3 regions of the Streptomyces sp. NPDC050619 genome follow, and region 3 is predicted to be linked to each of the others. Evidence: riboswitches for the same ligand, from Rfam matches in the RefSeq annotation. Region 3 holds a riboswitch; each other region holds the start of a gene.

Region 1 (7,791 bases), on a different contig from region 3:
ACCTCGGCGTGCTGAGCCGCACGGACCAGGTGTGGACCTCGGACAACACCGACCCGCTCGACCGGCTCGCCATCCAGCACGGTTTCAGTCAGATCCACCCCGCCCGGGTCATGGCCGCCTGGGTCACCGACAGCCCCAACACCCAGCTCAACGGCCGGATCAGCTCCCTGCGCCTCCGGTTTGTCAGTGCCATGGCCGGGGTGCTCGGGGTCGGCGGAGACCTCGCCGAGTGGACCGAGGAGGAGCTGGCCGAGGCCCGCGAGTGGGTGACCCTCTACAAGGAGATCCGGCCCCTCGTGCAGCGCGGCGACCTCTACCGGCTGCGCCCTCCGCAGGGCGGGCTGAGTGCGGTGCAGTACGTGCTGGGTGACGAGGCGGTCGTCCTCGCCTGGCTCGAGGCGCAGCACTACGGCGAGCCCGTCCCGGCGCTGCGACTGCGCGGCCTCGACCCGACAGCCTCGTATGAATGCCGCGAAACGGGCGAAGTTCACCGGGGGGCCGTACTGCTGCACCACGGGCTGCGGACAGGGCTGCGCGGTGACCTTGATGCGACGGTTCTCCGGCTCCGCCGCATCTGAGAGCTCTGTCCTAATTAGCGCCTTGAGTCCAACTCCTGGTGAATTGGCGGGACCTGGCGAGGAGGCACGTGAGGAGCGTCATATTCGTGACCGTGTGTCGCCCGTCATGTTCACGTAATTCACACGCTTTTCAAGGGTGTTTGAGCTGAAGGGCGCTCTTTCAATTCACGGAGGGTGACGGGAATTCTCACAGGGGATCAAGAAGAAACGCATTCACGGGGAACCTCTCGCTTGTCCCTTTGCGTCTTAGTCGCTTACGTTCACCACCGATCCGGACGGACGCCCAATCCTGCCGCCGCCCGGAGCCCGCACACTCACCCGTCCACGGCAGGAGCGGGGGACCCACAGGTAGAACCGCCTGTTCCGGTCTCCGGAACAGGCTAGGGGTAAAGCCGTGCTTCGGCATGGCCGGGCATCTCCAGTCCGCACCCGACAGCTCACCTCGCAGGCGCCGGAGAGGAATTCACCATGCCCGCGAAGGGTAAGCACCGCCGCCCCAAGTCCCAGCGTTTCACCCGTTCCATCGCCGTTGCCGGAACCGGCGGTGCCGCGCTCGCCCTCCCGCTTCTGGGGGCCACCGGCGCCCATGCCGCCCCCGCGCAGTCCGTTTCGGAAAAGGCCGTTCAGTCGTCCGTTCCGGCCGCCGAGAAGAAGGTGGCTGAAAAGCCGGTGGCTGGAAAGAAGGCTGCCGCGAAGACGTATTCGGTTCGGGCCGGCGACTATCTCGCGAAGATCGCCGAGGAGCAGAGCGTCAGCGGTGGCTGGCACAAGCTCTACGCCGACAATCGTGAGGCGGTCGGGGACAACCCGTCGTTGATCCATCCCGGTCTGAAGCTCGCGATCGGCAAGAAGGCCACGACGAGTACCGCCAAGACCGGGTCGTCGCCCTCTTCGTCGTCGTCCAAGCCTTCGCCCAAGCCCAAGTCGAAGTCGTCGTCCGCGCCGAAGGCGTCCTCCTCGGCGAAGACCGAGTCGGCCGCGCAGACGACCGACAACGCCAGCGGCTTCACGCTCCCGGTGGGTGGTGCCTCCGTCGGTACCGGGTACCGGGTCGCGGGTAGCATGTGGTCCAGCGGTTACCACACCGGCGTCGACTTCGTCGTCCCGACCGGCACCTCGCTCAAGGCCGTCGGCGCGGGCACGGTCGTCTCCGCGGGCTGGGGCGGTGCGTACGGCAACCAGGTCGTCATCAGGCTCGCCGACGGCTACTACGCGCAGTACGCCCACCTGTCCTCGCTCTCCGTCTCGTCCGGTCAGACCGTGACCGCGGGGCAGCAGGTCGGCCTCTCCGGTGCGACCGGCAACGTGACCGGCCCGCACCTGCACTTCGAGATCCGCACCACGCCGGACTACGGCTCGGACGTGGACCCGGTCGCCTACCTCCGTTCGAAGGGCGTCGCCGTCGGCTGACGCCCCACCGACCACCTGTCTGACACGCTGCCGAAGGCCGGACCCCGATCCCCGGGTCCGGCCTTCGGTATGCCCGGGCGGGGAGAGGGGGGACACTGTGAACTCTGAAGCGGTGCAAGCGCTTTCCCTCTCCGCTTCTCTCTCCACTTCGCTCTCCACATCCGAAGGAGCCGTATCCCGTGACGACCACGCGTAGAGCTTTCGGCGCCCTGGCCGCCGGTGCCGCCGTCGCCGCCCTCACCCCCGGCACCGCGAGCGCCGGACCTCGCCACCGCCGGCTCATCGCCCACGACGACTTCCGCCGCGGCCTCGGCAAGTGGGCCGTCGAACTCCAGGACGGCGGCACCGTCACCGCAGCCCGGGGCGTGCTGGAGATCGACGTGCCGAGCGGTGCGACGGTCTGGTTCAAGCAGCGGCTCGAGGGGCCCTACGTCCTGGAGTACACCGCCACGCCGGTGTCGGAGGGCGGGGTCAACGACCGGGTCTCGGACCTCAACAACTTCTGGAACGCCACCGACGTGCGCTCTCCGGAGGACCTCTTCGCCACCCCGAGGGGCGGGGCGCTGGAGGAGTACGACTACCTCAGGACGTACTACGCCGGCTACGGCGCCAACTACAACACCACGACCCGGCTGCGCCGCTACGTCGGCGAGGCGGGCGTGCGTCCGCTCGTCTACGACTACACCGAGCCGCTGCTGGTGGCGAACCGGCCGCACCGGGTCCGCGTCGTCTCCGACGGCTCGACGGTCCAGTGGTGGAACAACGGGCGGCTCGTGTTCGACTACCGAGACCCGGAGCCGTACACGAGTGGGCACTTCGCGTTCCGGACGGTGTGGAGTCATTTCCGGATCGCCGAATTCCGGGTGTGGCAGTCGCGGTAGTTGCCGCCTCAACAGCGGTGGTGGGAGGGGTATTCCTGGTTTGACCAACACTTGAAGGGTGGCTTATCTCACCGCTCGTCAACCCCTTATTACGGTCGCGTAGGTCACATCCGAAGGGGAATCATGGGCTGTTGTGGCAGACGATTCGAAGAATGACAACAGATCAGGGATCGGGTCGTACGTAGCGGTGGGGGACAGCTTCACCGAGGGCGTGGGCGACCTTGGCCCCGACGGGGCATATGTCGGCTGGGCCGACCGGTTCGCGGTACTGCTCGCGGACCGGCGGCCCGAGGACGACTTCCAGTACACGAACCTCGCCGTGCGCGGCAGGCTGCTCGACCAGATCGTCGAGGACCAGGTTCCGCAGGCCGTCGAACTGGCTCCGGACCTGGTCTCGTTCTGCGCCGGAGGCAACGACATCCTCCGGCCCGGCACTGATCCGGACGAGGTCGCCGAGCGCTTCGAGCGGGCGCTCGATCGGCTCACCTCCGCCGTCGGCACCGTCATGGTGACGACCGGCTTCGACACCCGTGGCATCCCTGTGCTCAAGCATCTGCGCGGCAAGATCGCCACCTACAACGGGCACGTACGGGCCATCGCCGACCGATACGGCTGCCCGGTGCTCGACCTGTGGTCCCTGAAGACCATTCAGGACCGCCGGGCCTGGGACGGCGACCGGCTCCATCTGTCGCCCGAGGGGCACACGCGCGTGGCGTTGCGCGCGGGCCAGGTCCTCGGCGTGGAGGTCCCGGCCGACCCGGACCAGCCGTGGCCGCCGCTTCCGCCGCGCGGCACCCTGGAGATCCGGCGGGACGACGTGCACTGGGCGCGCGAGTACCTGGTGCCGTGGATCGGCCGCCGGCTGCGCGGTGAGTCGTCGGGGGACCACGTGACCGCCAAGGGCACTCTGTCGCCGGACGACATCAAGTCGCGGATCTCGTGGGTGGCGTGAGGGCGTTCGGGATGCCCGGTCGGTGACGGTCTGCGGACCGGTGTCGGCCGGGCCTCGTGTGCTGCCGGGGCGGGTCCCGCTGCGGGATCGGCGGGCGTGACCTGTCCCGTCGACCGACGGCGCCGACGTGTCGCTCGCGCTTGGGGGATGCGGGTGACCGCCGCCGTCACCGCGGTGTAGGAGCCGGGGTGGGTTGGGCCGGCGGATGGGTAAGTGGCTCGCTGCTGGGCTGGGGTGGGTTGGGCCGGCGGATGGGTAAGTGGCTCGCCGCCGGGCTGGGGTGGGTTGGGCCGGTGGCGGGCGAGTGGCTCGCTGCTGGGATGGGCTGGGGTGGGCCGGTGGCGGGCGAGTGGCTCGCTGCCTGCTGCGTCCTGCCGCGTCCTACGTCGTCAACGCCTCGCGCTCCAGGCCCAGTTCCCGGGCGAGCGCCTCGTCCACCCACTCCTGCGCTCGCGTCCGGGCCACCGCACCCGAGTAGCACGTCAGTTGTACGGCGAGCCCGTCCAGCAGGGCGGTGAGGCGCAGGGCCGTGCCGCCCGGGTCCGGGCAGCTGAACTCGTCCGCGGCCACACCCTCGGCGATCACCTCGGTGATCGCCGCCTTCCACTGCCGGTCGAGGTACCGCGTGACCTCCTGCAACGTGGGCTCGCGCAGCGCCGCCGCCCAGCCCTCGATCCACAGGCGCCAGCCCTTGGCCTGGCCGGTCGGGGCGTACCAGCGCACGGCCGACCGCAGCCGGCGCAGCGCGGTGGTGCGACGGCCGAGCAGCTTGCGCAGATGGGCGAGATCGTCCTCGGCCGCGTGGCTGAACGCGGCGGCGACCAGCTTCTCCTTGGTCGAGAAGTGATAGAGGACCAGCGCGTTGCTCACGCCGAGGGCCGAGGCCACGTCGGCGATCCTGACCGCCGCCACGCCCCGCGCCTCGATCTGCTCGATGGCGGCCCGCAGCAATTCCTCACGCCGCTCCGCCACGCTCAACCGCACTCTCGCCACGCGGTCACCTTAATCCGTTGCCCTGTGAGGTACCTGGGGGAGGTCGTTGGGGTGCCTGACGGAAGTCCTTTCGGCGACCCGTCACCGATACCACCCGAACCGCTCGGCGATCACCGGCAGCCGGTCGGCGACGATGGCGTGCGCGGCGGCCCGCGGGCTCGTGCCGTCGGCCTCGGCGCGGGCCAGCATCTGCTCGACCAGGGCACGCATCGAGCGGCGCGTGTGCGCGAACGCCTCGTCCGCGTCGGCGCCGATGTCGCCGAACAGGGTCCACCACCACCACGCGTTCGTCCCGGAGTTGACGACCACGTCCGGCAGTACGGTCACCCCGCGCGCGGCCAGCAGTTCCTCCGCCTCAGGAAGGACGGGCATGTTGGCCGCCTCGACGATCCAGCGCGCGGTGATCCGCTCCTGGTTCGCGGTGTCGATGGCGTAGGAGACCGCCGCGGGCACCAGCACGTCGGCGCCGGTGGACAGCCAGGCGTCGCTGGGCAGTTCACGGTCGGCGGGGCGCAGGACCCCGCGGTCCACGGTGCCGTAGGCGTCCCGCGCGGCGATCAGGGCCTCGACGTCGAGGCCCGCCGGGTTGGCGATCGTGCCCTTGATGTCGGCGACGGCCACCACGGTGAGTCCCGCGCGCGTGAGGAAGCGTGCCGTGGCCCCGCCCATGGTGCCCAGGCCCTGCACCGCGACCCGCGTGCGCGGGTACGGCACGCCGGCCCGGTCCAGCGCCGCGAGCACGGACTCGGCGACGCCGCAGCCGCCGACGAGTTCGTCGAGCCCGATGCCGTCCACCTCGACCGCGAACGCGTCCGCGAGCCGCCGCCGGGCGGTGGTCTCTTCGTCGAGCAGCGGATACACGGCCTGGATCGACGAGACGAGCCCTGCCTCGGCCGCCGCCCGGTCCACCAGGTCCTGGCTGAGGCCGAGGTCCTCACCCGTGGTCCAGAAACTCTCGAGGTACGGCCGCATGGCGCGCAGATAACGCACCAGGAGGTCGTACGCCCCCGGATCCCGGGGATCGCAGTCGATGCCGCCCTTGGCGCCGCCCAGGGGGACGTAGCGTCCCTCGGGGTTGTAGTGCAGCGCCTCCTTCATGGTCATCCCGCGGGCCAGCCCGGCGACCTCCGTCAGCGTGCAGCCCGCGCGCATGCGCAGCCCGCCACTGGAGACGCCGCGCACCAGCCGGTCGACGACCAGGAAGCCCTGGCGACCGGTGAGGTGGTCGGTCCAGGTGAGCGACATCAAGGGGGTGGTCATGCGGTCTCCTCGCCTTTACTGAATGGCAGGTCAGTATTGGGAGGTGGGTCGGAACATGTCAAAGTACTGAACGGATCATCAGTAGAATCACCATTGTCGGTGGGGGCGACCATAATGGGATCCTCACCGACTCCACCTGGAGGTACCGTGTCCGGTTTCCGTTCCCCGAGCCCCGGGCTCCTTGCGCTGCGCCCCGAGGCCTTCGGCGCGGACCCGAGCGGTGAGCGCATGGCGCGCATCCGCAGATCACCCCACTTCAAGGATGGTGTCTTCCAGAATCCCGGCGGTGTCGCGCGCATCCGCCCCTCCGGCTCGACGCTGGAGTTCGCGAAGATCTTCTTCGACCGGGACCAGCGCCTGCACCGCGCTCCGAGCGGCACCTTGCCGGTGCACGCCACCACGTTCGCCGACCTCGCCAAACCCGCCGCCACCGGCCTGCGCCTGACCTGGCTCGGGCACTCCAGCGTGCTCGCGGAGATCGACGGCCACCGGGTGCTGTTCGACCCGGTCTGGGGCGAGCGGTGCTCCCCCTTCCCCTTCGCCGGGCCCAAGCGGCTGCACCCGGTGCCCCTGCCACTGGCCGAGCTCGGCCCGGTCGACGTCGTCGTCATCTCGCACGACCACTACGACCACCTGGACCTGCCCACGATCAAGGCCCTGGCCGGCACGGACACGCTGTTCGCCGTGCCGCTGGGTGTCGGTGCCCACCTGGAGCGCTGGGGCGTGTCCGCGGACCGGCTGCGCGAGCTGGACTGGCACGAGGCGACGAAGGTCGGCGGGCTCACCCTGACCGCCACCCCCGCCCGACACTTCTGTGGCCGCGGCCTGCGCAACACCCAGCACACGCTCTGGGCCTCCTGGGCCGTCGCGGGTGCGGAGCACCGGATCTACCACAGCGGTGACACCGGCTACTTCGAGGGCTTCAAGGACATCGGCGCCGCGCACGGCCCGTTCGACGCCACGATGATCCAGCTCGGCGCCTACAGCGAGTTCTGGCCGGACATCCACATGACGCCCGAGGAGGCCGTACGTGCCCACCTCGACCTCCAGGGCGGACGGCCGCACGGCGTACTGCTCCCCATCCACTGGGGCACGTTCAACCTCGCGACGCATCCGTGGGCGGAGCCGGCGGAGTGGACGAAGGACGCCACCGCGGAGGTCGGTCAGGCGGCCGCGTTCCCCCGGCCCGGCGAGCCCTTCGAGCCTGCCGGAACCCTCCCCGTCGAGCCGTGGTGGCGAGCCGTGTCCGCGCTCGTCGCGCACCCGTGGCGCCGTCCCGAAGTGCCTCCCGTCACATCGGAGGCCACGGACGACTTCGACCTGGCCGGCGAGCGGTGACGCCGGCCGGGCCGGCCGGTCGCGCGGCAGGGGGGCCGTAGATCTCCGCGACGAGGGCTCGGACGGGCGGCAGGATTCATGGCGCCGGGCAGCCAAGAACTCGCGCTTGGCGGCCGAGGACTCGCGCTGGGCAGCCAGGGGTTCGCGCTTGGCGGCCGAGCATTCATGCCGCCGGACATTGGCTGCCGAGGATTCATGCCGCCGGACAACTGAAGTTCATGCCGCCGGATAACTGAAGAATCCCCGCCCGGACTTGCGGCCGAGCAGCCCGGACTCGACCATGCGGCGCAGCAGCGGGGGAGGGGCGTACGCCGCCTCCCGGTACTCCTCGTACAGTGCTTCACCGATCGCCGCCACCGTGTCCAGGCCGATGAGGTCG
Region 2 (7,791 bases), on a different contig from region 3:
CTGCTGGGCCGCGGCCTCTTCCCGGGCCTTCTGCTCCGCCGCCTGCTGCCGTGCCAGCTCCGCGGCCTTGCGGGCCGCCTCCTGCTGCTTCTCCTTCTCGATCGCCGCGAGCCGTGCCTTCTCCTCGGCGGTCAGCTTCGACAGGAGTTCTCGTGCGCCGGCGAGCTTGGTCTGGACGGTCGCCTTGGCCGTCTTCAGGTCGCCCTGCGACTCGGTGAGCGTCTCGAGGCTCTTCGTGGCCTCCTGGCGCTTCTTCATCGTCGCGGACTGCTCGGTGACGTAGTCGTCGACCGCGCCTTTCTGGCGACTGGTCAGCCGGCCCATCAGCTGGTTCTGGTCGAAGTAGTCCTGCGGCGAGTCCGCGAGCAGGAAGGTCGCGGTGTCGGGGGCCGAGGCGCCGGTCCGGTACTGGGCGGCGGCGAAGGTGCCCAGTTCCTCCCGCGCCTCGTTGAGTTTCTGCGTGCGCTGGGCGACGTCGTCGAGGAGGGTGTCGACGCGCTTGCGCTGTTTCGCGGACTTCTCCTTGGCCGCGTTGTACTTGTCGGTCGCCGACTCGGCCTGGCGGTAGAGGTCGTCGACCTTCTTCTCGACTTCCTCGAGGCTCGGTTTGTCGTCGGCCGAGGGGGCGGCGTTGGCCGTCTGGGACAGCAGGGCCACGGAGGTGAGGGCCGCCGTGGCGAGGGCGGGGGTCCGTATGCCTGCTACGCGCGTGCCCGAAGGACGCGACTTGCGGTGCGACGCCAAGGGAGGCGACTCCTTCCATGCTCCGCCTACCGAGTTAGCTGTCGGGTTCGGGCGGGTGGTCTGGAAGGGTTGCCCTACGGCCGTTCCCGGAAGGGAGCCGGCCGATTCACCCCAAGTTCGGTGGGTCCCCGGCTCCGGCTGCGCGGCGGCGCACCGGACTCGGCGGAGGCCGCGCGGCCCGGCGACGTTCGCCGGAGGGGGTCGTGCGGCCTGCTCGGCACCGTAGCCAACTCGTGTGGTGCCTGTGAAGGTTGATGGGTGAAATGCCCGATACATTTTCGTGACCTTGACTCAGGGCGTCGCCGGCCATCGCGGACCGTGACGGAACGGTTCCGGAGGGCGAGAAGGCCGGGTGATGTTCTCGGGGCGGCGGCGGGGTGTCAGTGGGGCGCCCTAGACTCGGAGAGCGATGAGCAGCCTCTTTGATGACAGCTTCCTGGCGAACCTCCAGGCCCCTCGTGGGCACGCGGAGGAGCCCCCGCCGCCGCCCGACGACGATCACGTACCGGAGTCCGTTCCGGACGATCTGTTCGGCGGAAAGTTCGACGTGCCCCCGGACCGGGACGCCTACTACCGCGACGGCGCCCCGCGCCCGGCGGTGGACGCGGCCGCGCTCCTGGAGGGGCTGAACGACAACCAGCGTGCCGCCGTCGTGCACCACGGCACCCCGCTGCTCATCGTGGCCGGCGCCGGCTCCGGCAAGACGCGTGTGCTGACCCACCGCATCGCCCACCTGCTCGGCGAGCGGCAGGTCCACCCGGGCCAGATCCTCGCGATCACCTTCACCAACAAGGCCGCGGGCGAGATGAAGGAGCGCGTCGAGCAACTCGTCGGCCCGCGCGCCAACGCGATGTGGGTGATGACCTTCCACAGCGCGTGCGTACGCATCCTGCGGCGCGAGAGCAAGAAGCTCGGCTTCACGTCGAGTTTCTCCATCTACGACGCCGCCGACAGCAAGCGCCTCATGGCCCTGGTCTGCCGTGACCTGGAGCTCGACCCCAAGCGCTTCCCGCCGAAGTCCTTCAGCGCCAAGATCTCGAACCTGAAGAACGAGTTGATCGACGAGGAGGACTTCGCCGCCCAGGCCACCGACGGCTTCGAGAAGACCCTCGCCCAGGCCTACGCGATGTACCAGTCGCGGCTGCGCGAGGCGAACGCCCTCGACTTCGACGACCTGATCATGACGACGGTCAACCTGCTGCGCGCGTTCCCGGACGTCGCCGAGCACTACCGCCGCCGCTTCCGGCACGTCCTCGTGGACGAGTACCAGGACACCAACCACGCCCAGTACGCCCTCGTCCGGGAACTCGTCGGCACCTCCGAGCACCCGGTGGACGTACCGCCCAGCGAGTTGGACCTCCCGCCCGCCGAACTGTGCGTCGTGGGCGACGCCGACCAGTCGATCTACGCCTTCCGCGGCGCGACGATCCGCAACATCCTCCAGTTCGAGGAGGACTACCCGGACGCGACGACGATCCTGCTGGAGCAGAACTACCGCTCGACGCAGACGATCCTCTCCGCCGCCAACGCGGTCATCGAGCGCAACGAGTCCCGCCGCCCCAAGAACCTGTGGACCAACGCGGGCGAGGGCGCGCGCATCACCGGCTACGTCGCCGACACCGAGCACGACGAGGCGCAGTTCGTCGCCGACGAGATAGACCGCCTCACGGACGCGCGCGAGGCGAAGGCCGGGGACGTCGCGGTCTTCTACCGTACGAACGCCCAGTCCCGTGTCTTCGAAGAGATCTTCATCCGCGTCGGCCTGCCCTACAAGGTCGTCGGCGGCGTCCGCTTCTACGAGCGCAAGGAGGTCCGGGACGTCCTGGCCTACCTGCGCGTGCTGGCCAACCCGGAGGACTCGGTCCCGCTGCGCCGCATCCTGAACGTCCCCAAGCGCGGCATCGGCGACCGCGCGGAGGCGATGATCGACGCCCTCTCCCAGCGCGAGAAGATCAGCTTCCCGCAGGCGCTGAAGCGCGTCGACGAGGCGTACGGCATGGCCGCGCGCTCCACGAACGCCGTGAAGCGGTTCAACACGCTGATGGAGGACCTCCGTACGATCGTCGAGTCCGGCGTGGGACCTGCGACCGTCCTGGAAGCCATCCTCGAACGCACCGGCTACCTCGCCGAGTTGCAGGCCTCCACCGATCCGCAGGACGAGACCCGGATCGAGAACCTCCAGGAACTCGCCGCCGTGGCCCTGGAGTTCGAACAGGAGTCCGCCGAGGGCGAGGCGGTCGGCGGGCTCTCCGCCTTCCTGGAGCGGGTCGCGCTCGTCGCCGACTCCGACCAGATCCCCGACGAGGACGAGGACGGCTCGGGGGTCATCACCCTCATGACCCTCCACACCGCCAAGGGCCTGGAGTTCCCGGTCGTCTTCCTGACCGGCATGGAGGACGGCGTCTTCCCGCACATGCGCGCCCTCGGTGAGAACAAGGAGCTGGAGGAGGAGCGGCGCCTTGCGTACGTCGGCATCACGCGCGCGCGGGAACGGCTCTATCTGACGCGGTCGTCGATGCGGAGCGCGTGGGGGCAGCCGTCGTACAACCCGCCGTCCCGTTTCCTGGAGGAGATCCCGGCGCACCACGTCGACTGGAAGCGGACCGGTGCCACGGCACCGATGTCCTCGGGTCCGGCGTCCGGCGTGGCGGCCTCGCTGTCGTCGTCCCGCTCCCGCTCGGCGGCCTCGGGCGCCTCCGGCTTCGCCACGCGGCGGACCTCGGAGAAGCCGGTGGTCGCGCTGGCGGTCGGGGACCGGGTGACGCACGACCAGTTCGGGCTCGGGACGGTGGTGGGCGTGAAGGGCACGGGCGCCAACGCCGAGGCGACGATCGACTTCGGGGAGGCGAATCCGAAGCGGCTGCTGCTGCGGTACGCGCCGGTGGAGAAGCTGTAGCGACGGCTGTAGCGACAGCTGTAGCGCTGTAGCGAGAGCTGTGGCGACTGCGCCGGTGGTGAAGCTGTGCGACTGCGGCTAGGAGCGACTGCGCCGGTTGTAAGCGTGTTGCGGGCGGCTTACGTCGGGTCGAGCCCGTGACTCCGCAGCCAGGGAAGCGGATCGATGGCCGAGCCGCCGGACGGCCGTACCTCGAGGTGCAGGTGCGGCCCGGTCGAGTTGCCCGAGTTGCCCGAGTAGGCGATCGGGTCGCCGGCCTTCACCGTCGTACCGGAGGCGACGCGGTAGCTGGCGAGGTGGCAGTACCACGTCTCCGTGCCGTCCTTCGCGGTCACGATCATCATGTTGCCGTAGGCGCTGTTCCACTGCGTCCGGACGGTGCCGTCGGTGACGGCCATCACGGTCGTGCCGTAGGAGACCGGGAAGTCTATGCCGGTGTGGATGGACATCCAGTTGACGCCGGCCTGGCCGAAGTAGGCGCTGAGGCCGCGCTGGGCGACCGGCAGCGCGTACTTGGGGCGCAGCCGCTCCTTGCGGGCCGCCTCCGCGGCCGCCCTCTTCTTCTCGGCCAGTTGCTGAGCCTTGAGGTCGATACGTTCCTGCGTGCGGCTGGCCCGGTCGGCGAAGTCGTCGACGCCGGCGGAGAGGCTCTCCAGCTGGGTGTCCAGCTTGTTGTTCGCGGCGGACGGCTTGACGGCGGTCACGTCCGACGCGGTCGTCGAGGCGGCCTTGCTGTCGTCGGTGAAGGTGCCGACGGACGCGGCGGCGATCCCGGCCACCCCCATCACGCAGGCCGAGGGCACGGCGATGGTCAGCAGCGGGGAGCGCTTGGGGGGCGGACGGCGGCGGGAGCGCCCCGCGCCGCGAGCGGCAGCGCGTGTCGCCGGGGCCGGGGCTGGAGTTGGTGTGGCTTCTTCCCGGTCGCTCAGGAGCGGGGCGACGGATGCGGCGGGCATGACGCCGGTGACGCCCAACTCGTTGTCGTCTGCGGCGGTTTCGTCGTGCGTGACCTGCTCGAAGGTCGCCGTCGCCTGCTGGTCGAGGGACTGGTGGAAGGATTCGGCGTGGGGCTCGTACTCCGCGGCGGCTGCCGAGGTGCCGCCGTCGGAGTTCCACTGCGTGGCGTCGTACGCCCCGGTGTCGAAGGCCTGCGTGCCCCATTCCCAGTGCTGGGTCTGGTCGGCCGGGCATCCTGACTGGTCGGGCTGGAGCCAGGCGCCCGCGTTCCACTGGCCGCTGACGTCGGGGCTCGTGGCCTGCGGCGGGATCACGGAGAGGTGCTGCTGCTCGCCGGTCCAGGCGGTGGTGTCGTACGCGCCGCTGTCGTGGGCGGCGTGGTGCTGGGCCGCGTACGCGTCGTAGTTCAGGGTCTGCTGGCTGCCCGTGGACCACGTCGAGCTGTCGTACGACCCCGTGCCGTCGCCGGGAAGGCAGCCGAAGAGGGGGTCGGCCTCGAAGGTCGGGGTGGCGTTGCCGCCGGTTTCGAAACCTGTGGCGTCGTAGTTTCCGTACGTGGTGAAGTCGCCGTACTGGGCTTCCTGGGTGCCGTATGACGCGTAGGGCGTCGAGGCGGCGTCGGAAGCCGGAGCCGGGGTGGTCATGGTCCCCGACGGGTGACGGTCGTTCACCAACTTCTCTTTCGCCTCGACAACAGGGGCTGGCAGAGCAGTGCGGTGACTGTACCCGGCGGTATGCGGGCGCGACAATCTTCCGCGGGTTTCACGCGCGCGGGAAACGGGCATTCGGCCGTGTTTCGGGGGACTGCGGGCGCGGGTTTGGCTCTGCGTTCGAAGACTGTTCGAAGATGAATGGCTGTCCGAGGGCTGTGGGTCGGCTGTTTCAGCTGTCAGGCCACCGTCAGGCCGCCCGAGTCGGCCGTGGCTTCGGCTGGGGTCTGTTCCGTGTCGAGTACCTGGCGTATCCCGGTCGCGACGGCGGGGTGCACGGGCAGGGCGAGATGCCCGATCCCGCTCACCCGGACGCTCTGCGAGATCAGGTCGGGGTGGTCGACGCAGGCTGTCTCCAGCGGGTCCATCAGATGGTCGAGGTCGCTCCAGAAGCTGACGAAGTGCGTACGGCAGCCGGGTGCGGGCCCGGTCAGCTCCTCGATCAGCTCCGAGCTCGGGCGCATCTGGCGCACGATCGGGTGGGCGTTCGCCAGTGGCACCACTCGGGTGCCGGAGTGCGGGGTGCCGAGTGTCACGAGCGTCCGGACGCGGAAGTCACCGCCCAGGCGCTGGACGTAGTACCGCGCGATCAGTCCGCCCAGACTGTGGCCGACGATGTCGACCTGCTTGCTGCCCGTGCGCTCGCAGATCTCCTCTATGTGCCGGCCGAGCAGCGCGGCCGCGGTGCGGACGTCGCAGGTCAGCGGCGAGTAGTTGAGCGACTCGATCTGCTGCCTGCCGTGCTGGGCGAGATTGCGGCGCAGCAGGACGAAGACCGAGCGGTTGTCGATGAAGCCGTGCAGCAGCACGACCGGGGGCTTGGCCTGCGTGGGCAGCTGGGCCGGGCCGTCGTCGCCGTCGTCCGGTGTGGGGAGCGGGGACACGGGGGCGGCCCGGCGCTCCTGGGTGATGCCGGAGGGATAGAGGAGGAGGTGTCCCGCGAGGATCGTGATCTCCAGGGCGGTCGCCTTGAGAAGGGCCAGCGAGAAACCCGCCAGTCTGCTGGGCAACAGCCGCTGGCAGAAGGGAAGAAAGGGCAGCGTGGCCCCCGTGACCTTCATGGCCGACCTCCTGTCGACACGCGGGAGGACGGCTCTGTCCACCGGGTGCCCTTATGGGAAGTCGCGAGCGAGGTCGTCGACGCGGCGCGAGCGGATCGCCTGGGGCGGGGGTGGCGTGCGGCGCGTGCGCCGATGACGTGGCGAGGCTCCCTGCCGGTGGGACGACGAAGCTCCCCGCTGTCGTGCCTTACCTGCCCTGCGTGCCTTTCGTGCCGACGCCGATACGTCGCACCGCCGCGGCGCGTGGCCTGCGGCGCGGCGGTGCGACGACCTCGTTGCGGCTCCCGAACGTGTCCCACCGTGTGATTTCCCCCTCGGTATCCACCGCGAAACTGCCGGGTGCGGGATGCTGGCAATAACGTTCGTTCACTTTCCCGGCCGGTGCGGTACTTGTGGGTACAGATGAATGGAGTCGCTTCATGGAGGCAGTGATGGGTATGGCAGCCGGTCCGATCCGCGTGGTGGTGGCCAAGCCGGGGCTCGACGGCCACGATCGCGGGGCCAAGGTGATCGCGCGGGCGCTGCGCGACGCGGGTATGGAAGTCATCTACACCGGACTCCACCAGACGCCCGAGCAGATCGTCGACACCGCGATCCAGGAGGACGCCGACGCGATCGGCCTGTCCATCCTCTCCGGGGCGCACAACACGCTCTTCGCGGCCGTCATCAAGCTGCTCAAGGAGCGCGACGCGGCGGACATCCTGGTCTTCGGCGGCGGGATCATCCCCGAGGGGGACATCGCTCCGCTGAAGGAGAAGGGCGTCGCGGAGATCTTCACGCCGGGTGCCACCACGGCGTCGATCGTGAACTGGGTGCGGGCGAATGTACGACAGCCTGCGGGGGCGTAGCCGCTGCGCTGGGCTGGGGCGGCCGTTGCCTGGGGGCTCCGCCCTCAGGCCCCCAGTTCCTCCTGCATCGCCGCCCGCAACCGCAACGTAGTGACAAGTCGCTGGAACGCCTCCGCCCAGTAGCCCCCGGCTCCGGGGCTCGCGTCCTCCGGCTCGTCCGGTACTGCCATCAGCCCGTTGAGGCGGCTCGCCTCGGACGGGTCGAGGCAGCGTTCCGCCAGTCCCATCACTCCGCTGAAACTCCATGGGTAACTCCCCGCGTCCCGTGCGATGTTGAGCGCGTCCACCACGGCCCGGCCCAGTGGTGTGGCCCATGGCGCCGCGCACACTCCGAGCAGTTGGAACGCCTCGGACAGACCGTGGGCCGCGATGAATCCGGCGACCCACTCGGCCCGTTCTGCGGCGCCCAGGGTGGCGAGCAGCTTGGCCCGCTCGGCCAGGGACACCGCACCGGGGCCGCCGGCCTCGGGGGCGCCGGGCGCTCCGAGGAGGGCTCGCGCCCACCCCGCGTCCCGCTGCCGCACCGCCGCCCGGCACCACGCCGCGTGCAGTTCGCTGCGCCAGTCGTCCGCCAC
Region 3 (7,791 bases):
AGGATCCCGGCCTGGGAACCGAGCCGCTGGGAGCAGTACGAGCAGTCCTCCGGGCACAGGCCCGACTTGAGGTTGACGAGGTAGTTGAGTTTCACCCGCCGGCCGAACCAGTGCCGCCGTACCTTGCCGGCCGCGGCCACCACATCGAGCAGGTCGTCGTCGGAAGTGGCGAGGACGGCCAGCGCCTCCTCGCGGGTCGGCGAAGCGCGCCGAAGCCCCTTGTCCACGAGCGTGTTCAGCAGGTCCATGAGAGCCGATCCTGTCCTACGGAGCCGTCCGGGGCCAAGGAGACTTCACACAACCAATGGGCTCCGACATGTGGGTATCGCCACACAGCGGGTGCCTGGTCGCCCCGCTACTGTCTGTGCACTGCCTACAAAAACCGGGAGGACCGATGGCGTTCGGCTGGATCGACGAGGAGGCGGAAACCCGCCGTCGCGCCGGACTCGAACGGACGCTGCGTCCCCGCCCGGCCGACTCGCCGCTCCTGGACCTGGCGAGCAACGACTACCTCGGGCTGGCCCGCCATCCCGAGGTCGCCGAGGGCGCGGCGCGCGCCGCGCGGACCTGGGGCGGCGGCGCGACCGGGTCCCGGCTCGTCACCGGCACCACCGAACTCCATGCCGAACTGGAAGGCGGGCTCGCCGACTTCTGCGGCTTCGAGGCGGCCCTGGTGTTCTCCTCCGGTTACGCCGCCAACCTCGCCGCGGTCACCGCGCTCGCCCCGCACGGCACGCTGATCGTCTCCGACGCGGGCAACCACGCCTCGCTGATCGACGGCTGCCGGCTGGCCCGCGGCACCACACAGGTCGTCGCTCACGCCGACCCGGACGGCGTGAGCAAAACACTCCGGACCCACGAAGGCCCCGCCCTCCTCGTGTCCGACACGGTCTTCTCGGTCGACGGCGACGCGGCCCCGCTGGCCGTGCTCGCCGGTGTGTGCCGGGAGCGCGGCGCGGGAGTGCTGGTCGACGACGCACACGGCCTCGGCGTCCTCGGCGACGGCGGCCGGGGCGCCCCGCACGCGGCGGGAATCGCGGGCGCCGAGGACGTCGTCGCGACGGTCACGCTGTCCAAGTCGCTCGGCAGCCAGGGCGGAGCCGTCCTCGGCCCCGCCCGGGTGATCGACCACCTGGTCAACACGGCCCGCACGTTCATCTTCGACACGGGCCTCGCCCCCGCGGCCACCGGCGCGGCCCTGGCCGCCCTGCGACTGCTGCGTCGCGAGCCGGAGCGGGCGGCGCGGGCACGCGCGGTGGCGACCGGACTGCACGCACGCCTGACCGCCGCGGGTCTGGAGGCGGTACGTCCGGACGCCGCGGTCGTCTCCGTGCGCGCGCCGTCCCCGGAGGGCGCCCTGCGCTGGGCGGCCGGCTGCCGTGCGGCCGGGCTGGCCGTGGGCTGCTTCCGTCCTCCTTCCGTCCCCGACGGCATCTCACGGCTGAGGCTGACCGCCCGCGCGGACCTCTCCGAGGGGCAGATCGAACGCGCTGTACGAGTGATCGGCGAGACGCGACCATGAGTCGGCGTGACACGGCCGTGCGTCGCGCGACGGGTGAACTGGGCAGATGTCGTGCAACCGGTCAGATGTGGTTCAACCGGTCGGATTGTTGCACCGCGGTCGTGAAGCCCGCCCAGCTTTCGGGGGAGAAGAGCAGCGCGGGTCCGGCCGGGTCCTTGGAGTCGCGCACGGCGAGCAGTCCGGCCCAGGGACCGGAGTGCGGCCGAGCCGTCTCGACGCAGTTGTTCGCTCCGGTGCTGTAGCGGCTGCGCAGCCACCGCACACCGTGCAGATCGGTGCTGGAAGGTACGTGCCGAGGCAGTGCAGACATGGGGGGTGCCTCCTTACACGCCGCCACCTGTCGCGGCGATGTAGTCCAACGAGTCCTCGGGCGAAAGGGCGTGGAACTGAAGGGTGTTGAAGGCCTCGGTGTAGGCCTGGAGGTCTTCTTTCCGTTCTAGATAGAGGCTACTCGTCAAGTGGTCGAGAACGACCACATCCAGATCAGATGTGCTCGAAAATGAGAAGACAACGAAAGGCCCGGTGATGCCGATGTGCGCCCCGGCCGTGAACGGCAGGACCTGCAACCGCACTTGGGGCAGCCGCGCCGCCTCGACGAGCCGGGCCAGCTGTCGGGCCATGATCTCGGGGCCGCCGACCTCGCGCCGCAGCACGGCCTCGTCCAGGACGGCGCTCAGCTCCAGCGGCGGATGCGTGCGCAGCACGTCCTGCCTGGCCAGCCGCACCTCGACCAGTGCGTCCAGCCGCTCGTCATCCAGCCCGTCGACCGCCGCCTTCGTCACCGCCCGGGCGTACTCGGGGGTCTGCAACAGCCCGGGCACCACCGAGGTCTCCAGTGTGCGCATCGTGCTCGCCTGCGACTCCAGGCTGATGAAGTCGCGGTAGGTCGGCGGCAGCACCCCGCGGTAGGCGTGCCACCAGTGGTGCCGGCCACCGCCCTCATCCGGTCCCGCCAACACCAGCAGTAACTCCCGTAGTTGGGAGTCCCGCACACTGTAGGCGTCGAGGAGTAACCGCACATCGGCCGGTTTCACCCCGCTGGCGCCGGTCTCGATCCGGCTCACCTTCGACTGGTGCCAGCCCACCATCTGGGCCGCCTCACCGCTCGTGAACCCCGCACCGGTGCGCAACGCACGCAGTTCGGCGCCCAGCTTCCGGCGGCGCACCGCGGGACCGTGCTGCATGGGCCACTCCTTACTCCCATCGGGACTCCGAACCGGAACTTCGAAACGAGACCCGAACCGAGCCCCCGAAACTAGCCCCCCAAGGACCCCGCAAATACGGTCTGTCGTCGCAGAGTTCACCGCTTCGAGCGACAGATATATGCACATCTTGGTGGATCGCCACCCGTGACCCGCGCGGTAATGGCAGTCTGGCGACGAAGCACCAGTCCGGGACCGTACTCGAACCAGCCGCTCCGTGTCGGACTGCGGTCCCGTTGGGAAAGGGACGACGTCGCCATGGCAGACCATCTGGAAGCATCCGTCACTCTGCCGAGCGATCCCGCCTCGGTCTCCGCAGCCCGCACCTACGTCCTCGGCACCCTGGCGGAATGGGGTCTGCCGGCGGACACGGAGGTGGCCGAGACCATCCGGCTGATCGTCTCCGAACTCACCACCAACGCCGTACAGCACACGTTCGGGCAGTCACCGACCTTCACGGTGGGCATCGAGCTCGACCGTGACGAACACCTGCGCATCGGTGTCACCGACAGCCACCCCCGGTTCCCGAAACGCCTGCCCGCCGCCGTCCAGCAGGACAACGGCCGGGGCATGGTGATCATCCGCTGGCTCACCGCCGAGTGCGGCGGCAAACTGAGAGTCAGGCCCACCCGTGAGGGCGGCAAGACGGTCTCCATCGAACTGCCGTGGACCGTACCGGCCGAGCCGGTCACGGCGGCGGGACAGCAGGAGCCGTAGAACTCAGCCGTGGTGCGCGCGTTCGAACGCACCGCGCAACAGCGCCCGGAAGGCGTCCGCGGCGGGCGCCGCCTCATCGGTCCGGCGGACGACCGAAATCGTACGGCGCAGCTCTCCCGCCTCCAGCGGACGCGTCCCCACCGGAGTGGCCGCCGTCCGCGCCACCATCTCCGGTACGACCCCGACCCCGAGCCCCGCACTGACCAGCGCGCACACCAGGGCGTACCCCGGAGTCGCCACCAGCACCGACGGCGTGGCCCCGGCCCGGGCCAGCACCGCCTCCACACCCTGCCGGGCCGGATGGTCCGGCGCCATGCTGATCAGCGGCTGACCCGCGAGTTCCGCCAGGGGAAGCCGGGCTGAGCCACTGCTGAGGGCGTGCCCGGGAGCGGTCACCAGGACCAGCTCCTCGACCAGGACCGGCTCCGCACCGACGGCGGAGGGAAGCGGGAACGGTTCCGCGGGCTCGCAGGTGTGCGTCAGCGCCAGGTCGATCTCACCGGCCGCCACTGCCGCGATACCGGCCGGCGGTTCGTAGTCCGCCACGGACAGCTCCACATCCGGGTGTGCCCGGCGGAACGCGCTGAGCACCGGCGGCAGCAGATGGATCCCGGCGGTCGGGAAGGTGCCGAGCCGGAGCCGGCCCCCGGACAGCCCGGCCAGCCGCGCCAGTTCGTGCCGAGCCCGGTCCAACTCGTCGAGCACCCGGCGGGCCCGTGCCACCAGCACCTCGCCCGCATCCGTCAGCCGTGCCCCGCGATGGTGCCGGACGAGCAGCGCGGTGCCCGCCTCCCGTTCCAGCTTGGCCAGTTGCTGGGAGAGGGCGGGCGTCGTGTACCCCAGGCGCTCGGCGGCCCGGGTGATCGACCCGGCCTCGGAGACCGCCACGAGAGCGGCGAGCCGGATCGGGTCGTACACGGCGCTCTCCTCTTGCCTGAACCGGCATGCCTGAAGCGGTGCTGCCTAAACCGATGCTTAAGGATTCCTCAGGCTAATCGAAATACCTGTTGAAGGCTCCCGCCCGGCAGGCTGGGCGCATGGACGGACAGCTCCTCGCCTTCACCGGTGTCGCCGCGGGCATGATTGCCATGCCGGGCGCCGACTTCACCGTGGTCGTACGCAATGCCCTGATCTCCCGCCGGGCCGGCATCGCCTGCGCGCTCGGGATCACGGGCGGGCTGCTCCTGCACACCGCGCTGGCGGTGGCGGGGGTCGCCGCGGTGCTGACCGCCGTACCGGCGTTGTTCCGTACGCTGCGACTGCTGGGCGGCGCCTACGTGCTGTACCTGGGGGTGCGCACGCTGCGGGCACTGCGGTGGCCACGTTCGGAGTTGCCCGTCGGGGCGGTGTCCGCCGCCCGTCCGCTGCGCCAGGGCTTCGTCACCAACGCGCTCAACCCCAAGGCGCCCATCACCTTCCTCAGCCTGCTGCCGCAGTTCGTGCCGGCCGGCCCCCCGCGCTGCCGAGGACGCTGGTGCTCGCGCTGATCGTGGTCGTCCTCGCCCTGGTGTGGTTCCCGGCCGTGGCCCTGCTGGTCGACCGGCTCGGCCGGTGGCTGCGCGGGCCGCGTGCCTCCCGGGTGGTCGAGGGTGTCACCGGCGGCGCGCTGACAGTTCTCGGTGCGGTGCTCCTCCTCGAGCCGGTGTGGGCGGCCTGACCGTCCGGTGCTCCCCGGCCTGTCCGGCCCGCCGCACCAGCCGGGGGAGCAGCCCCCACAGGCCGAGGCACACGAGCAGGGTCGCCGCGGCGGCGGCCACCCCGCCGGCCCGGCCGGTCGTCACGTCCACCACGAGCAGCACCGAGCCGGTGAACGCCAGCACCAGGACCCCCATGCCGACGGCGGCGAGCCGTGAGGAGACCTGCACGATGCGGGGCTTGGCACCCCGCTGGAAGAGGGAGCGGTGCAGCGCGGCCGGCGCCGTGAAGAGTGCCGCCGCGAGGACCGCGAGCAGGAGCGTGACCACGTAGGTGGCGCGCTGGACCGTGTCGAGGGACGGGAAGCGCGGGGTGAAGGCCAGCGTCAGCAGGAAGGCGAACAGGATCTGCACCCCGGTCTGGGTGACGCGCAGTTCCTGGAGCAGCTCGCCGAAGTTGCGGTCGGCCCGCTCGAGCGGCGTCTCGTTGCGCGCGGTGCAGGGGCGGTGGTGGTCGGGCATACGGGAGCGAGTAACCACCTGGGCCCATGTCATGCTCCGGGGCCCCGCGGGGAGCGACGGCGTGTCAGGTCGCCGCCGCCCCGCGGGAGGTCGGTCAGCTGACCCGGCCGTACCAGACGCTCTTCGTCCAGATCTTCTGCAGCCTGACCACGTCCCCGGTCTTCGGGGCGTGCCAGATCTTTCCCTTCCCGGCGTAGATGCCGACGTGGTACACGGACGAGCCCGAGTGGAAGAACACCAGGTCTCCGGCCTTGCGGCTCTTGACGGAGATGTGGCGCGTCTTGTTGTACTGCTGGGCCGCGGTACGGGGCAGCTTCTTGCCCGCCTTCTTGAACGAGTACAGCGTGAGCCCCGAGCAGTCGAACCGGCGCGGTCCGGTGGCGCCGTACTTGTACGGCGAGCCCTTCTTCGAGGCCGCGACTTGAAGTGCCTTCGTCGCCGTCGTGGCGGCCGCGGCGTCCGATGCGACACCCGGGACCACGACGGAGCCGCCCACTGCGGCGATGGTGAGGGCCGAGGCGGTAGAGGCCCGGACCATGAGCGACGGGACACGATTGAGCGCGGTCATGCGCAACCCTTCGTCAGCCGCCTGTGAAGGATGACCTGTCGGATTCGGGCTGGCGAAGTTGCCCGGCCGCGGCTGCGGCTTCACCCCAAGGGATGCTCGGCCCGGTCATGGCGTGACCGTTCCGGCGACCCGTCGTGCCTGGGTCCTCCACTCCTGCCGATCCACTCCTGTCGACCGGGTATCCGGGCGGCGGCAGGACTCGGCGTCCGCCCGGACCGCCCCGCCGCTGCGGCGGGGGCTTGTCGTCAGACAGGGATCCTCACTCACGGATGTCCGAATATCCCAACGGAACCCGGGGTTTGTGTTGTTCCTCACCACTCACCCGTTCGGGTGGACACCCCCGTGTTCGAAGGGGTGTCGAGAGCCCCGAGGACGCCCGGACCAGCACCGGAGTACCTCATTGCGCCCTCGGGCCACGCGTGTTGTGCAACTTGGACGGGCCCGTGAAGAGAGCCACGTCTACGCCGAACAGGGGTACGCCGTTCGGTTCGTTTCAACTCCGGTCCGGACGCTCCGTCAGCAGGGCGATTCGTCCGGACCGGGTGGCGGGTCCCGTCAACTGTCGGAGAGCGGCGGCACCGTGACGCGAGCCGTGCGGCGCTCCCCGTCCAGCACACGCAGCGCGCGCGCCAGCGTGTCGGCGTGCAGCTCGGTCTCGCCCCGACGGTGCATCAGCGCCAGCGCTTCCCGCAGCTGCGTCGCCTTGGCGACCAGCGCCTGTGCGGCGCGCAGGCCGCCGTATGTGTCTCCGTGCCGGCCCGGGTTGATACGGCCGAGCAGGTCGACCACGTCGAGGTAACGGTCGATCACCTCGCCCTCGGCGCGCGTCAGGGCGGGCAGGGGCGGCAGTTCGGGTGGGAGCACCGGCCGCTCACCTCCCGGTGGGCGGGGCGATGGTGGTCTTGCGGCTCGGGATGATGTGGTCCGCGAGGCCGTACTCCAGCGCTCCCGGCGCGTCCAGGATCTTCTCCCGCTCGATGTCGGCGTTCACCTGCTCCGGGCTGCGGCCGCTGTGCTTGACGAGCAGTTCCTCCAGGCGGGAGCGCACGCGGAGCAACTCGTCGGCCTGGATGGCCAGATCGCTCGCCTGTCCCTGCATCGGCTCGTACACGGCGGGCTGGTGGATCACCACGCGCGCGCCCGGCAGCAGGTTCCGCTTGCCGGGCGCGCCCGCCGCCAGCAGCACCGCGGCGGACGAACCGGCCTGCCCCAGACACGTCGTCTCCACGTCACAACGGATGTACTGCATCGTGTCGTAGATCGCGGACATCGCGCTGAACGAGCCGCCGGGGGAGTTGATGTACAGCGAGATGTCCCGGTCCGGGTCCTGGTACTCCAGGTACATGAACTGAGCCATCACGTCGTTCGCCGAGGTGTCGTCGATCTGCGTCCCGAGGAAGACGATCCGCTCCTCCAGCAGCTTCGAGTACGGATCCATCGACTTGGTTCCGTAACTCGTGCGCTCGGTGAACTCGGGCAGCACGTAGCGGGCGGATGGTCGGGTCATGGGTACCCCTCCTTCGGCGTCTGTAAAAAATGTACAGGATGTACGTGACGTTATGATGGGGGCAGACTCTAGTGATCAAGCCGAATGCCCAGGCCGGAGGGTCTTTATTGCTCCCTGTG

Evidence for each region. Region 3 has a riboswitch for cyclic di-AMP ahead of AB0I77_RS22735 (C40 family peptidase). Riboswitches for the same ligand answer to the same signal wherever they lie in the genome.
Region 1: linked by a shared signal. The riboswitch ahead of AB0I77_RS38320 (LysM peptidoglycan-binding domain-containing M23 family metallopeptidase) and the one ahead of AB0I77_RS22735 (C40 family peptidase) in region 3 are both predicted to bind cyclic di-AMP.
Region 2: linked by a shared signal. The riboswitch ahead of AB0I77_RS28820 (NlpC/P60 family protein) and the one ahead of AB0I77_RS22735 (C40 family peptidase) in region 3 are both predicted to bind cyclic di-AMP.

Annotation. Positions count from the first base shown of each region.
Region 1 is NZ_JBFAIR010000031.1:34,830-42,620, reverse strand. It holds gene AB0I77_RS38325 (alpha-galactosidase) at 1-578, shown strand, start outside; cyclic di-AMP (ydaO/yuaA leader) riboswitch at 884-1,042, shown strand; gene AB0I77_RS38320 (LysM peptidoglycan-binding domain-containing M23 family metallopeptidase) at 1,047-1,988, shown strand; gene AB0I77_RS38315 (DUF6250 domain-containing protein) at 2,168-2,869, shown strand; gene AB0I77_RS38310 (SGNH/GDSL hydrolase family protein) at 3,003-3,821, shown strand; gene AB0I77_RS38305 (TetR family transcriptional regulator C-terminal domain-containing protein) at 4,203-4,814, opposite strand; gene AB0I77_RS38300 (Glu/Leu/Phe/Val dehydrogenase dimerization domain-containing protein) at 4,896-6,074, opposite strand; gene AB0I77_RS38295 (MBL fold metallo-hydrolase) at 6,222-7,412, shown strand; gene AB0I77_RS38290 (3-hydroxybutyryl-CoA dehydrogenase) at 7,629-7,791, opposite strand, start outside.
Region 2 is NZ_JBFAIR010000019.1:96,061-103,851, forward strand. It holds gene AB0I77_RS28820 (NlpC/P60 family protein) at 1-744, opposite strand, end outside; cyclic di-AMP (ydaO/yuaA leader) riboswitch at 753-919, opposite strand; gene pcrA (DNA helicase PcrA) at 1,154-3,640, shown strand; gene AB0I77_RS28830 (M23 family metallopeptidase) at 3,760-5,241, opposite strand; gene AB0I77_RS28835 (alpha/beta fold hydrolase) at 5,487-6,368, opposite strand; gene AB0I77_RS28840 (cobalamin B12-binding domain-containing protein) at 6,800-7,216, shown strand; gene AB0I77_RS28845 (DUF5691 domain-containing protein) at 7,261-7,791, opposite strand, start outside.
Region 3 is NZ_JBFAIR010000013.1:214,948-222,738, reverse strand. It holds gene bioB (biotin synthase BioB) at 1-248, opposite strand, end outside; gene AB0I77_RS22770 (8-amino-7-oxononanoate synthase) at 395-1,522, shown strand; gene AB0I77_RS22765 (DUF397 domain-containing protein) at 1,584-1,832, opposite strand; gene AB0I77_RS22760 (helix-turn-helix transcriptional regulator) at 1,846-2,706, opposite strand; gene AB0I77_RS22755 (ATP-binding protein) at 2,983-3,441, shown strand; gene AB0I77_RS22750 (LysR family transcriptional regulator) at 3,445-4,359, opposite strand; partial or broken gene AB0I77_RS22745 (LysE family translocator) at 4,479-5,098, shown strand; gene AB0I77_RS22740 (DUF6328 family protein) at 5,034-5,597, opposite strand; gene AB0I77_RS22735 (C40 family peptidase) at 5,692-6,165, opposite strand; cyclic di-AMP (ydaO/yuaA leader) riboswitch at 6,169-6,380, opposite strand; gene AB0I77_RS22730 (hypothetical protein) at 6,721-7,029, opposite strand; gene AB0I77_RS22725 (ATP-dependent Clp protease proteolytic subunit) at 7,037-7,672, opposite strand.